Regions from separate parts of the Brevibacillus sp. BC25 genome, predicted to be linked through region 3. Evidence: riboswitches for the same ligand, from Rfam matches in the RefSeq annotation. Region 3 holds a riboswitch; each other region holds the start of a gene.
What was found. A riboswitch is a leader RNA that binds a small molecule or an ion and turns the genes downstream of it on or off. The one in region 3 is predicted to bind S-adenosylmethionine.
Positions count from the first base shown of each region.

Region 1: another riboswitch for S-adenosylmethionine. It lies ahead of mtnK (S-methyl-5-thioribose kinase); the one in region 3 lies ahead of PMI05_RS15495 (aminotransferase class I/II-fold pyridoxal phosphate-dependent enzyme).
Region 2: another riboswitch for S-adenosylmethionine. It lies ahead of PMI05_RS10980 (homocysteine synthase); the one in region 3 lies ahead of PMI05_RS15495 (aminotransferase class I/II-fold pyridoxal phosphate-dependent enzyme).
Region 4: another riboswitch for S-adenosylmethionine. It lies ahead of PMI05_RS10905 (methionine ABC transporter ATP-binding protein); the one in region 3 lies ahead of PMI05_RS15495 (aminotransferase class I/II-fold pyridoxal phosphate-dependent enzyme).

Region 1 covers NZ_AKIX01000088.1:20,358-23,422, forward strand. Annotated here, with positions in the region: gene PMI05_RS21640 (anti-sigma factor) at 1-770, shown strand, start outside; SAM riboswitch class I at 867-1,012, shown strand; gene mtnK (S-methyl-5-thioribose kinase) at 1,147-2,376, shown strand; gene mtnA (S-methyl-5-thioribose-1-phosphate isomerase) at 2,373-3,065, shown strand, end outside.
Region 2 covers NZ_AKIX01000038.1:72,369-75,433, forward strand. Annotated here, with positions in the region: gene PMI05_RS10965 (YqzG/YhdC family protein) at 1-273, shown strand, start outside; gene PMI05_RS10970 (SCO family protein) at 270-896, opposite strand; gene PMI05_RS10975 (rhodanese-like domain-containing protein) at 978-1,289, opposite strand; SAM riboswitch class I at 1,601-1,707, shown strand; gene PMI05_RS10980 (homocysteine synthase) at 1,798-3,065, shown strand, end outside.
Region 3 covers NZ_AKIX01000052.1:38,751-41,815, forward strand. Annotated here, with positions in the region: gene PMI05_RS15480 (hypothetical protein) at 1-616, shown strand, start outside; gene PMI05_RS15485 (DUF5665 domain-containing protein) at 626-967, opposite strand; gene PMI05_RS15490 (pyridoxamine 5'-phosphate oxidase family protein) at 1,106-1,564, shown strand; SAM riboswitch class I at 1,639-1,758, shown strand; gene PMI05_RS15495 (aminotransferase class I/II-fold pyridoxal phosphate-dependent enzyme) at 1,853-3,016, shown strand; gene PMI05_RS15500 (PLP-dependent aspartate aminotransferase family protein) at 3,013-3,065, shown strand, end outside.
Region 4 covers NZ_AKIX01000038.1:58,428-61,492, forward strand. Annotated here, with positions in the region: gene PMI05_RS10900 (methionine ABC transporter permease) at 1-279, opposite strand, end outside; gene PMI05_RS10905 (methionine ABC transporter ATP-binding protein) at 280-1,293, opposite strand; SAM riboswitch class I at 1,394-1,510, opposite strand; gene PMI05_RS10910 (Ger(x)C family spore germination protein) at 1,617-2,777, opposite strand; gene PMI05_RS10915 (GerAB/ArcD/ProY family transporter) at 2,777-3,065, opposite strand, start outside.

The DNA.
Region 1 (3,065 bases), on a different contig from region 3:
TGCTGTACGGAAACATCAGCATGGAACTACGCGAGCGGGTTGGGGGAGAAGAAAAGAACGCGGGCCGTTTTGAGAGTACGAATGTGCTATGGAACGTGAATGCGAAGCCGCAATGGACGAACGGGGTCAGGGAGCAAAAGCTGTTTTTCCGTTATCCGACAGAGGGGGAAACGGAGGATACCATGTCTCTCACTTCACCTGCCTGGACGACTATGGAGAAGCTGCCTGAGGGAACTGTTTCGCAGCTTGCAATATCTTTTGACCACTTTCTGACGTACGAGGAGTATTATGCACTGATTTCCCGCCATGTTACCTCTTCAGGACAAGATACAGTTTGGTTTGCGGTAGATACAGGGGTGGAGCTCAAGCAAGCAGAGAGTGATGTACCCAATCTGTTACTTGGTGCAGGGGACGTATGGGGATTTGCTCAGAGAGAACTCGATTACGGAGGTGCGCCCATCCGGGTAAATGGGGAAGGGGCAAGAAGAATGGCGACCTATCTGAACGAAATGAAGTACTTATCTGAGCAAGAAGGTCTGACTCGCGATATTGGCAAAGCCTTGGTATTTGGTAGCGACCCTCAGATAGCAGAACGATACAACTACATGCAACAAAACGGAGTGCGAATCTACGGCGCTGTCCTGACCGGACCTACAAAAGAACTACTGAAGCTCAAGGCCGAAAAGTCGATAACAGCAGCGTTTTTAGGCAAAGTAGACTGGTGGAATTGGGAGCGACCTGCGGCATCGGGAACACAACACAGCTACTAAAAGCAAGGTGCGAATTTTTGCACAAAAGGGTGTTGACATCGTGGAAGCGTTGGTTGTATGATTCAAACTAAATCAAAAACCGAATACGTTTTGGATACCTTATCCAGAGAAGGTGGAGGGACTGGCCCGATGATACCCGGCAACCGACATGACGCCATTCAGACGCGAGGAAGCGACTGATTGACAGGCGACATGCACGGTGCTAATTCCTGCAGAAACAAAAGTGGTCTGGAAGATAAGGGGGACATCAACACGGTTCTTACACGTGACGACAGCGACCTCTTTTCTTCGGGAAAAGAGGTCTTTTTTTGCTCTCATGACACAAACAAAACAAGTAGAGATAGAGGAAAAATACGCAGAGGGGAGTTTTGGAATCATGGCATATCGCGCATTGACTGAACAGGAAGCAGTGGAGTACGTAAAAGGAATACCGGGTCTTTTTAGCGAAGGAGCAGAGCTGACCAGTCGCGAAATCGGGGATGGCAACCTCAATCTGGTTTTTGACATTCAGGAGCCAGCATCCGGTAAGAGCGTCATTGTCAAGCAAGCACTGCCTTTTGCCCGCGTCGTGGGAGAATCTTGGCCGCTTACGATTGATCGGGCTCGCATCGAGAGCGAGGCACTCCGCATTCAGCACAAATACGTTCCAGACCTGGTGCCGCAGGTGTATCATTTCGACGGGGAGCTTGCGTTGACTGTCATGGAAAACGTCGGGGACCACATCATCATGCGCAAAGGTCTGATCGAAGGAAAGCGGTACCCGCTATTCGCGAAGCAAATTGGTCGTTTTCTCGCGCAAACCTTGTTCTTCACATCCGATCTGGGCGCGCATCCGTACGATAAAAAAGCGCTAGTCGGAACATTCATAAATCCAGAATTATGCAAAATCACAGAAGACCTCGTCTTTACCGATCCGTATGAAAATGCGCCTACCAACGACTTCAACCCGTTGATTCGCAGGGAAGTCGAGGCGATCTGGAACAACAGGCCGCTGAAGCTGGAAATCGCCAAGCTGAAATACGATTTCCTTACGCGCTCAGAAGCGCTGCTGCATGGTGACTTGCATACCGGAAGTATTTTCATCACAGAAAACAGCCTGAAAGCAATCGATCCAGAATTCGCTTACTACGGCCCAATCGGTTTTGACATCGGGGCGATTATTGCCAATCTGCTGCTCAACTACGCAGGACAGCACGGTTTGCAAAAAGATCAAGGAGAACGGGAAGCGTACCGCGAATACTTACTGGAAACGGTCGAGGATGTCTGGAATGAATTCGTTTCGCAATTCGTTCAGCTCTGGCACAAGCACGCCAAAGAGCGCAGCGCTCATGTCGAGGGACTGTGGCAAAGCTACGTGAAGCGCTTGATTCAGGATACAGCAGGCTATGCCGGATGCAAAATCTTGCGCCGTGTCATCGGCTTGGCGGGCGTAGCGGACCTGAATGCCATTGAAGACGACCAGACTCGCGCAGAAGCAGAGCGTCTGGCTCTCTCGATTGGAGAAGCACTGATTCTCGGTCGCGGCGGCATAGACGAATCGACAGATATCACGGACATCGTACGCACTGTGACCGAACGTTACTATCAGGAGGCTACAACAGTATGACAACCAGCACTCAATTGGCACCTGTTAAGTGGGAGAATAACGCATTGGTCTTGCTTGACCAGACGCGTCTGCCAGTAGAAACGATCTATTTGAACTTAACTACCTCCGAGCAAGTATGGGGTTCCATCCGTCGCTTGGAAGTGCGTGGCGCACCGGCGATTGGCATGGCAGCAGCTTACGGGCTTTACCTGGGCATTCGTGGCAGTGAAGCGAGTAACTACGACGAGTTTTGGCAGGAACTGAACCAGCAAGCAGACTACCTGGGCTCTTCCCGTCCGACAGCCGTGAATCTGTTCTGGGCGTTGGATCGAATCAAAGCTCGTGTTGAAAAAGAAAGCGGAGCTTCGATTGCCGAATTGAAGGCAGCAGTGCTCGATGAAGCACTGACGATTCAAAAGGAAGATGCTGAAGTATGCCGGACCATCGGAGAGCATTTGCTCACTCTGTTGCATGACGGTATGGGAATTCTCACACACTGTAATCCAGGGGCATTGGCTACAGCAGCTTACGGTACGGCTACCGCTCCATTTTATTTGGCAAAGGAACGCGGTTGGAATCTGAAGGTGTACGCAGACGAAACCCGTCCTGTCCTGCAAGGCGCTCGTCTTACTGCATTCGAATTGCAGCAAGCAGGGATTGATGTGACGCTCATCTGCGACAACATGGCGGCGATGGTTATGTCCCAAGGG
Region 2 (3,065 bases), on a different contig from region 3:
CTGTTCCTCTTTCAGCCGTTCCCTACCTATGCCCAGCCTCCCTATGCAAAATGGGGCAGGCTCGCGATGCAGGAAACGATGAAGCGATATCCAAACGCTCAAATTGTGGACTACCTACATGTCGGACGAAAACAAAAAACGCCCACCACGTCGGAAGAGACGTTTAAGCTCTTGCTTCAAGAAGGCAATCGCAGGTGGGCGTTACTCGTTTATATTGAATTCGTGAATCAGACAGAAGAAGTCGTAAACATCTCCTATGAGGAGACTCACTAGTCAGCGAGCTGTTCCATCTCTTTCATCATGATTTCCATGTCCATGTCAGCTGCCATCCCGTACGCGCGGCGCATGTTTCCATCTCCATCCACAAGGAACATGCGAGCCGTATGGGCATAAGAACCATCTGGCTGCTTCATGACCATCAGACCAAAATCCTTCGTCACTTTCTCTACAGCCTGAGCGTCCCCGCGCAGGAACTTCCAGCCGCTCTGATCTGCCTTGAACTTGGCTGCGTACTCCTGCAAGACTTCCGGCGTATCGTTATCAGGGTCAAAGGAAATGGAGATAAACTCTACTTTGTCTCCGAACAGTCCCTTTTCCTTCAACTGATCTTGCAGCTTGGCCATGTTGTACGTAGTCGCTGGACAAATATCCGGACACTTGGTAAACATAAACTCCACCAGTCGTACTTTGCCAGCACTTTCATTAAATGTATAGGTTGTTCCGGCACTGTTGTCCAAGGTGAAATCCGCGATGGGCTTCAACACTTCGATCTTCTCTTCTGTCATATACTTATAACCAAATACTCCGACGATAGCCAAAAGGATAATGCCAGCTAACACAGGAAACCAATGTTTTTTCATCGCAGATTCATGCTGCAATTGTGTTCCTTCACTCACGGGTTGCTTCCTCCCTGCTTGTCCCATGCGAGATGCCTCCTGATTACACACGGGAGGCATTCACACTGTTTCTATCACTTCTTACTGTTCCACTTCACCTGGCCATGCGAGCATGCCGCCAACCATATTCGCCACGTCATACCCTTGTGCACTCAAATACTCTGTAGCTGTATTGCTTCTGGCACCACTACGGCAAACCATCACAATCGGAATGTTCTTATCCAGTTCATCGATACGGTGCGGCAAAAAGCCGAGTGGGATCAGCTTTGCCTCTTTGATATGACCTGCATTCCACTCATCGACTTCACGAACATCAATGACTTGCAGCTCCTCTTTGGCTTCCAGCTTTTCCAACAGCTCTTGTGGTGTCATTTCCTTTACTCCATGGCTCATCGCTATTTATCCTCCTATATGTACGATCAGATCAGTTGTAACCACCTCCATGATATCATACGCTTTTTTACTTTTCTAACGCGAAGAGCACTTGGCTTCACCATACATCCATGCTCCCTATTTTCTACCATTATCTCCTATTTCGCTGCGACAGTAGCCACACGGGATGTGAACAGCTTGAGGCAAAAGCGTTACAAATTAATGGCATGAGTGAACACCTTCCATCTATATATACATAAAAACCTCCCTGATAACTTACTATTATGCGTTGACAGCGAGGGGATATTTTCATACAATTACGACAACAACTTTTCTCATCAAGAGCGGTGGAGGGACAGGCCCTACGAAACCCGGCAACCAGCAGACTAGCTGCATGGTGCCAATTCCTGCAGAATCCAGTGATTCTGAGAGATGAACACAAGCCCGTGCATGATCGGAGCCTTCTTCTTCTCAGGAGAATGCTCCGTTTTTTATTAGCCGATTTCCCATAGTAAAAGGAGAGATGGACATGTCCGATCAACAACAATGGAAGCCAGAAACACTTGCGGTACACGGTGGACAGGAGGTTGACCCTGTAACAGGCTCACGTGCTGTTCCGATCTATCAGACGACCTCCTACGTTTTCCGTGATACGGAGCATGCAGCCAACCTGTTTGGCTTAAAAGAGTTTGGGAACATCTATACGCGCATCATGAATCCGACGCAGGATGTATTTGAAAAGCGTGTTGCCCTGCTCGAAGGTGGTGTTGGTGCACTCGCGACCGCATCCGGGCAAGCTGCCATTACATTCGCCATCTTAAATATTGCGCATGCAGGAGACGAGATCGTCGCTTCCAGCAGCCTCTACGGCGGTACCTACAACCTGTTCGCCCACACTCTTCCCCGCCTCGGTATCAAGGTTCATTTTGCTGATCAATCCAATCCGGAAAATTTCCGTACCTATATCAATGAAAAGACAAAAGCCGTGTTCTGCGAGACGATCGGCAATCCGCGCATTGATATCGCTGATATCGAGGCGATCGCCAATATTGCCCACGAAAATGGCGTGCCTTTGATCGTGGACAACACCTTCGCGACCCCGATTTTGTGCCGTCCTTTTGAGCACGGGGCCGATATTGTCGTGCACTCCACCACCAAATTCATCGGCGGCCACGGAACAGCAATTGGCGGTATCATCGTAGACTCTGGAAAATTCGACTGGAGTAACGGAAAATTCCCAGGTCTGACTACACCAGATCCAAGCTACCATGGCGTCGTCTATACAGAGGCAGTCGGTCCACTCGCTTATATTATCAAAGCGCGCGTCCAGCTCCAGCGCGATATCGGAGCGGCTGTTGCCCCAATCAACTCCTTCTTGTTCCTACAAGGATTAGAAACACTGCATCTGCGCATCGAGCGGCATAGCCAAAACGCCTTGGCAGTAGCCAAATTCCTCGCCAACCACTCTGCCGTAGAGTGGGTGAGTTATCCGGGGCTGGAGTCAGACTCCCAGCATGAATTGGCACAAAAATATTTGCCAAAAGGTACTGGCGCGATCCTGACCTTTGGAATTCGCGGTGGCGTTGAGGCAGGAAAAACATTGATCGAGTCAGTGAAGCTGTTCTCCCATCTCGCAAATGTCGGGGACTCCAAGTCACTCATCATTCATCCAGCTAGCACAACACATCAGCAGATGACAGAAGAAGAGCAGGCAGCAGCCGGAGTGACTCCGGGACTTATTCGCCTCTCCGTCGGCACAGAATCGATCGACGATATCCTCTCTGATCTGGAGCAAGC
Region 3 (3,065 bases):
CAGCTTTACGGTTTCAGTAAAGGATGTACAAGCAGCAAAAGATCAAAAAGCCTTGATTGAGGTTTACGAGGATGGCAAGAAGATTGATTCTGAATCCGTTCAGGTAGAAATCGTTAACGCTCCTGACAAGGATCAAGCGTCCGTATATGCCATCAAGGCGACTGCTGTAAACAATCCTGCCGCCAAATCCATTCAGGTGAAGGGGACAGTAAGCGGCTGGAATAAAAAGGACGATACAGAATTGTTTGTGATCGCTCCTGACGGGAAGAAAAAAGAAATTGAACCGAATGACAAAGGTGAGTTTTCTTTGACGTTGTCTTACAAGGATCGTTCCTTTAGCGCCAAATCGATTCAATTCGCATTGTATGAAGACGATAAGCTGGTTAAGAAAGCTGACGTTGCATTAAGCACAAAAGTCATTGTCGAGCCTGTGAAGCCAACAGATGACGATGAAGACGATGATGATGACAAAAAGAAAAAAGAAAAAGGGAAGCAAAAAGATAAGCATCCCAACGGCAACGCGTATGGCTATTGGAAAAAGCACGGTAAGGAATGGAATGATGACCACGATGATGATCATGACGACGATGACGATCGTGACGACGACAGAGACTAGTCTCTATCGTTAAGGCCGCTGCTTGTAAGTCTCGACGTACTCCACCAATTGTCTGATGTAATCCCCCAGAATGGGGATCGAAAGAAATTGCGTCAAGAGGGAGCCGAGGAAAGCCAAAACGATAGCAGTACCAATTGTCAATCCCAGACCCCGGGCAAGACCTGCGAGGAAATTAATCCAGAGCAGCTTGCGCGGGGCTGTGTAATTTTGGATCACATCTGCTAGTCGAATATCTTCCAGGAACATCGCAATTTTATGCATCCGCTCATTTACCTTCCGAACTTCCTGAAGCTCTTCAAGTACTTGGTCAATTTGCTGCATAAGGCGGTCTGTAGGCGACAAGCTGTCCATCCCCTTCCATCATTCGGTATTGTTACCTACCAGTCTAGGGAAAAAGACAACCAGAATCAAGGTGGAGAGGAAACGTTTGCCTATCAGCTAAGCGAAGGGTAAAATGAACGTACAAAACGTTTGTTAGGAGGCTTTAAAATGGCTGAAACTGTTTCCCAATCTCTTTCCGAAGATTTATTCAAGCTCTTGCAAAAGGAGCGTTTTGTTACCTTGGGCACAGTAGACCATGAGTCAGGGGCACCATCGCTCAGCTCCTTGTCCTGGACGTATGCTGTCAGCGCCGATACGATTCGTTTTGCCGTGGATAATCGCTCACGTATTTTGGCTAATATTGCGAAGGAACCACAAGTTGTCCTGCATTTGATCGGTGCCGGCTCGTCTTTCGCCATTAATGGTCGTGCTGTCGTCAAAACAGACCGACTGGAAGGTGTTCCGCTCAAGCTGGCCATGGCAGAAATCAAGATTGAGGCTGTTCGTGATATTATGTTTTACGGTTCCCGTATTTCCGTAGAACCACAATATGAAAAGACGTATGACAAAAACGCGGCAGCGAAGCTGGACAATCAAGTTATGACCGCTTTGAAAGATGCAAATTAACGGGTGGAAATAAATTGTTGACAAGAATCCTGCCGATCCTTTAGTATTAGGGTCAATCAAATTGAATAGCAATCTTCTTATCCAGAGCGGCGGAGGGACTGGCCCGATGATGCCCGGCAACCAATCACCTGTATTTTATCAGGGAGATAATGGTGCTAATTCCTGCAGAGTTATCAAACTCTGAAAGATGAGAAGGATTTGCTTACGGTGACGTAAACAAAGCCTTCTTTCAGAGGAAAGGGGGCTTTTTTGATGCCCTCGTACATTATTGGAGGGAGAGAAATAGACATGAAATTGGAAACAAAATTGATTCAGGCGGGCGTAGGCAGAGACGAAAATACAGGGGCGGTGAGCTTTCCTGTTTACTATGCAACGGCTTATCGCCATCCTGCCTTGGGCCAGAGCACTGGATATGATTATACACGCACAGCTAATCCTACTCGCACCATTTTGGAGGAGACCATCGCTGAAGCGGAATCAGGAGATGCAGGATTTGCTTGCGCCTCCGGAATGGCTGCTGTTCATACCGTCATGGGTTTGTTTTCCCAAGGGGATCATCTGATCGTTTCACTCGATCTGTACGGGGGAACCTATCGATTGTTCGAGCAAGTGCTCTCTCGTTACGGTCTGACGTTTTCGTACGTGGATTTACGTGACATTCGTGCACTCAAAGATGCGATTCGCCCGGATACAAAGGCCATCTTCGTCGAGACGCCAACCAATCCGCTCATGCAGATTACCGATATTCGAGTAGTAACACGATTGGCGAAACAGCACGGGCTCCTGACGATTGTAGACAACACATTCTTAACCCCGTATTGTCAACGCCCACTAGAGCTTGGTGCAGATATCGTCTTACATAGTGCAACCAAGTATTTGGCAGGACATAACGATGTGCTGGCTGGACTCATCGTAACAAAAGGGGAAGAGTTGTCGGAAAAAATCCGGTTTTTGCACAATTCAATCGGTGCTGTACTCGGACCGCAAGATTGTTGGCTTCTCGTTCGCGGGATGAAAACATTGGCATTGCGGATGGAGCGCCATCAATCCAATGCCTTGATTGTCGCGGAAAAGCTGCGTGAGCATCCGGCAGTAGCGGAGGTATTTTATCCAGGTCTGCCAGAGCATCCGGGACATGAGATACAGGTGAATCAAGCGACTGGGCATAGTGGGATGGTATCGTTCCGCGTATGTGATGCAGAGCAGGTGGGATTGTTCCTGCAAAATCTGCAAATCGTGTCCTTTGCAGAAAGTCTGGGTGGTGTCGAGTCATTGTGTACGTATCCGGCGACGCAGACTCACGCCGATATCCCGCAAGAAGTAAGAGAGCATGTCGGTGTTTGTGATCGATTGTTGCGACTGTCGGTTGGCATCGAGCATCCAGATGATGTCGTAGCCGATTTGTTTCAGGCATTGAATGCTAGTTTGGTCGTAGGGGGGAGTGTACGATGAATTTTGCAACCAAGATCCTCCACGGTTCAACTTGCATTGACCCGTTCAC
Region 4 (3,065 bases), on a different contig from region 3:
TACGCCGAGTGAAGTTCCTACGATCATTTTCGTCACAGGAATCAGCAAGATCATCAAAATGATAAACGGTACCGAACGTAATACGTTGACAACGAATGATGCGATCGTATAAAAAGTGCGGTTTTGCAGAAGCTGTCCGCGTGAAGTCAAAAACAGAATGATTCCCAACGGCAAACCAATCAGGACGGTAAACAGGGTGGAAAAGCCGAGCATCGTGAGCGTGTCCATCGTACCTACGCCGATTTCAGCCCAATCCACATTCTCGAATGTCCAGTCCATTTATATCACCTCTACTTCCAAGCCACGTTGGCGCAGCGTCTCAATGGTCTTTTGATTCTGTGCAACATCGCCTTCCAGCTCAATCACCAACTGACCATACGGCGTATCCTTCATGCGAGAGATCGTTCCCTGTAAAATGCTGAACACCGTGCCGGTCTCTTGCATCGTTTGGAACAGGATCGGCTGGTACGTTTTTTCTCCGAGGAAGGTGACACGAGCAATGGTACGGATCCCCGAAGCCTTTTCGTGCTCAACTGCTTCGCGCAGTTCTGTAGAATCCGCCACTTGTTCCACGAATTCTTGTGTCGTTGGATGCTTCGGACGAAGGAATACGTCCAGTACGTTACCCGACTCGACGATCTTTCCTCCATCAATCACGCCGACACGATCACAAATGGAGCGAATGACGTGCATCTCGTGGGTAATCAGCACAATGGTCAAGCCCAGCTTGCGGTTGATATCCAAAAGCAGTGCCAGAATGGAGTTCGTCGTCTGCGGATCGAGAGCCGATGTAGCTTCGTCACAGAGCAGCACTTTTGGATCATTCGCGAGCGCCCGGGCGATTCCGACACGCTGCTTCTGTCCGCCAGACAGCTGAGACGGATATTTGTCCTTATGTGCCTCCAAGCCAACCAGCTTCAGCAGCTCGTTTACTTTCTTATCAATCTCTGCCTTCGGACGCTTGGCCAGCTTGAGTGGAAAAGCGACATTTTCGCCGACTGTCGAAGAAGACAGCAAGTTGAAGTGCTGAAAAATCATGCCGATTGAGCGGCGCTTTTCTTGCAGCTTCCCTTCAGCCAGCTTTGTCAAATCGACACCGTCCACAATAACTTCCCCTGAAGTTGGGCGCTCCAGCAAATTGATGCACCGGATCAACGTACTTTTCCCTGCACCAGAGTGTCCGATAATCCCGTATATTTCTCCTTGCTCTATGGAAAGGTCGATCCCCGTTAATGCTGGGATGGTTTTACCTTGTACTTGATAGCTTTTATGCAAATGACGCAGTTGGATCAACGCATCCACCTCCCGACCACAATCTAAATAAAATCAGAAAACCCCTTTTTCAATAAACGAAAAAGGGGCTGCAACGCAATGTATACGTTCGCATCCACCCTTCTCATCTATACAAGATCAATACAACCTTGTAGGAATTGGCACCGCGACGTTCATTCGAAAATGAACCGGCTGCCGGGCTTCATAGGGCCTGTCCCTCCGCCTCTCTTGATAAGAAAGATATCTACGTATATTATGTTCGTTTTTTCTATTTCTTGATGATACAAAACGGATTATATCCTTTTTGAAAATATAACGTCAATAGTAATAGCAGGAAAAGTTTTTTAATCCATGACGCCGTTGCGGATGATGGTTGATTTTACATGAAAGCGAAACCTTGCTTCCTTGAAGACTTTTCTCAACTCGGCCTGCGTCATGTTTACCATTCCTCTTCTATTTGCACGATACACCATCCCGAATCCAGCGGGATCGACATCGAAGCCCTGCAATTTACTGACAACTTTCTGCAATTCTTTTTCGATCTCTTTTTCCAGTGCATTCTCCATGATTTTCATCAGCTTTGCATTCTCTAGCTTCAGCGGAAGGGTTAATTCCAAAATCCGCGCATGGAATCGGATATGAATATCAAATACCGGGGGGGACACTTGGGTCAGGTCAATTTTAGATGTGCTGGAAATGGTGTCAAAGACAAGCTGCACGCGGTCTTTTTTACTTCCGTGGCTCTTTGGCTCCTCACCAAAAATATGAGCAGGAACAGAAGTATCGTAGCTGCCAATGCTGAATTTCCCATGCATGAGCTTGATTAAAAAGGCTTCCTTTGGTGTGATCCACCCTACATAACGATCCCCTCGAAATAATGCGATACCCTTGATTTGCAGCTCATTTCCCTTTCTTGCAATGTACGGCATGATCGGGTCGATTCCTTTGTCATAATAAGCTCGAAAAAACTCATGCATGGTGGAAGAAGGAATTTTTTCCCCTTCAATATTTTGCTCAATCATACGGTATAAATAGATTCCGATATTTCCTTCTTCCGAGTAGGGATACGTTAACATATCATATGTTTCGCCTTCAAATAGGCAAAGATAAACCCTGCTGGAAATAGAGGAATCCCGATACAACGTGTCAACGATACTGCCAAGTCCACGTTTTGCCAAGTTTTCACTGTAGAGTGTGACACGAATTTGCCCACCCAATACTTTTTTATCTGATTGTAAATTAATCCGATCCCGAATACCTTTGCTGGTTTCACCGGTAGCTGAGAAAAGCTGTATCTTTTCTTTCGCCTCTGGATTAATGGAGGGCATGATCGCTGTCCCACGAATATTTCCATCCTTTAACAGATCATAGCCGACAGCCGTGGCAAGTCCTGTCTCATCAAAAATTTGCCGATCTGTACAGCCTGCTAAGATGAGGAAACCTGAACACCACACCGCAAGAAGCCGATTGGATAATCGCATCCAATGTTTTCGATCAGACAGCATCAGGCACTCTCTCCTTTGCTGGTTGGTTTCGCCCGTTGCTTTCGCTGTTTCAGCAAGACCATGAAGTACAAAAAATAGGGGTACACGTAAATCATGTACACGGTTATTTGCGAGAATATATTCGTCATCCTGCTCATCTCCTGCCTGGATAGCAGCGACAAGGAAGCTACATAAATCACGGGCATAATCCAATACAACGAATGACGCAGGTTGAATCCGAACAAGCGCTTGAGCCCCCGGGCAGAAGACCACAAATACAACATGATATTCGGTAAGATCACGAGAAGC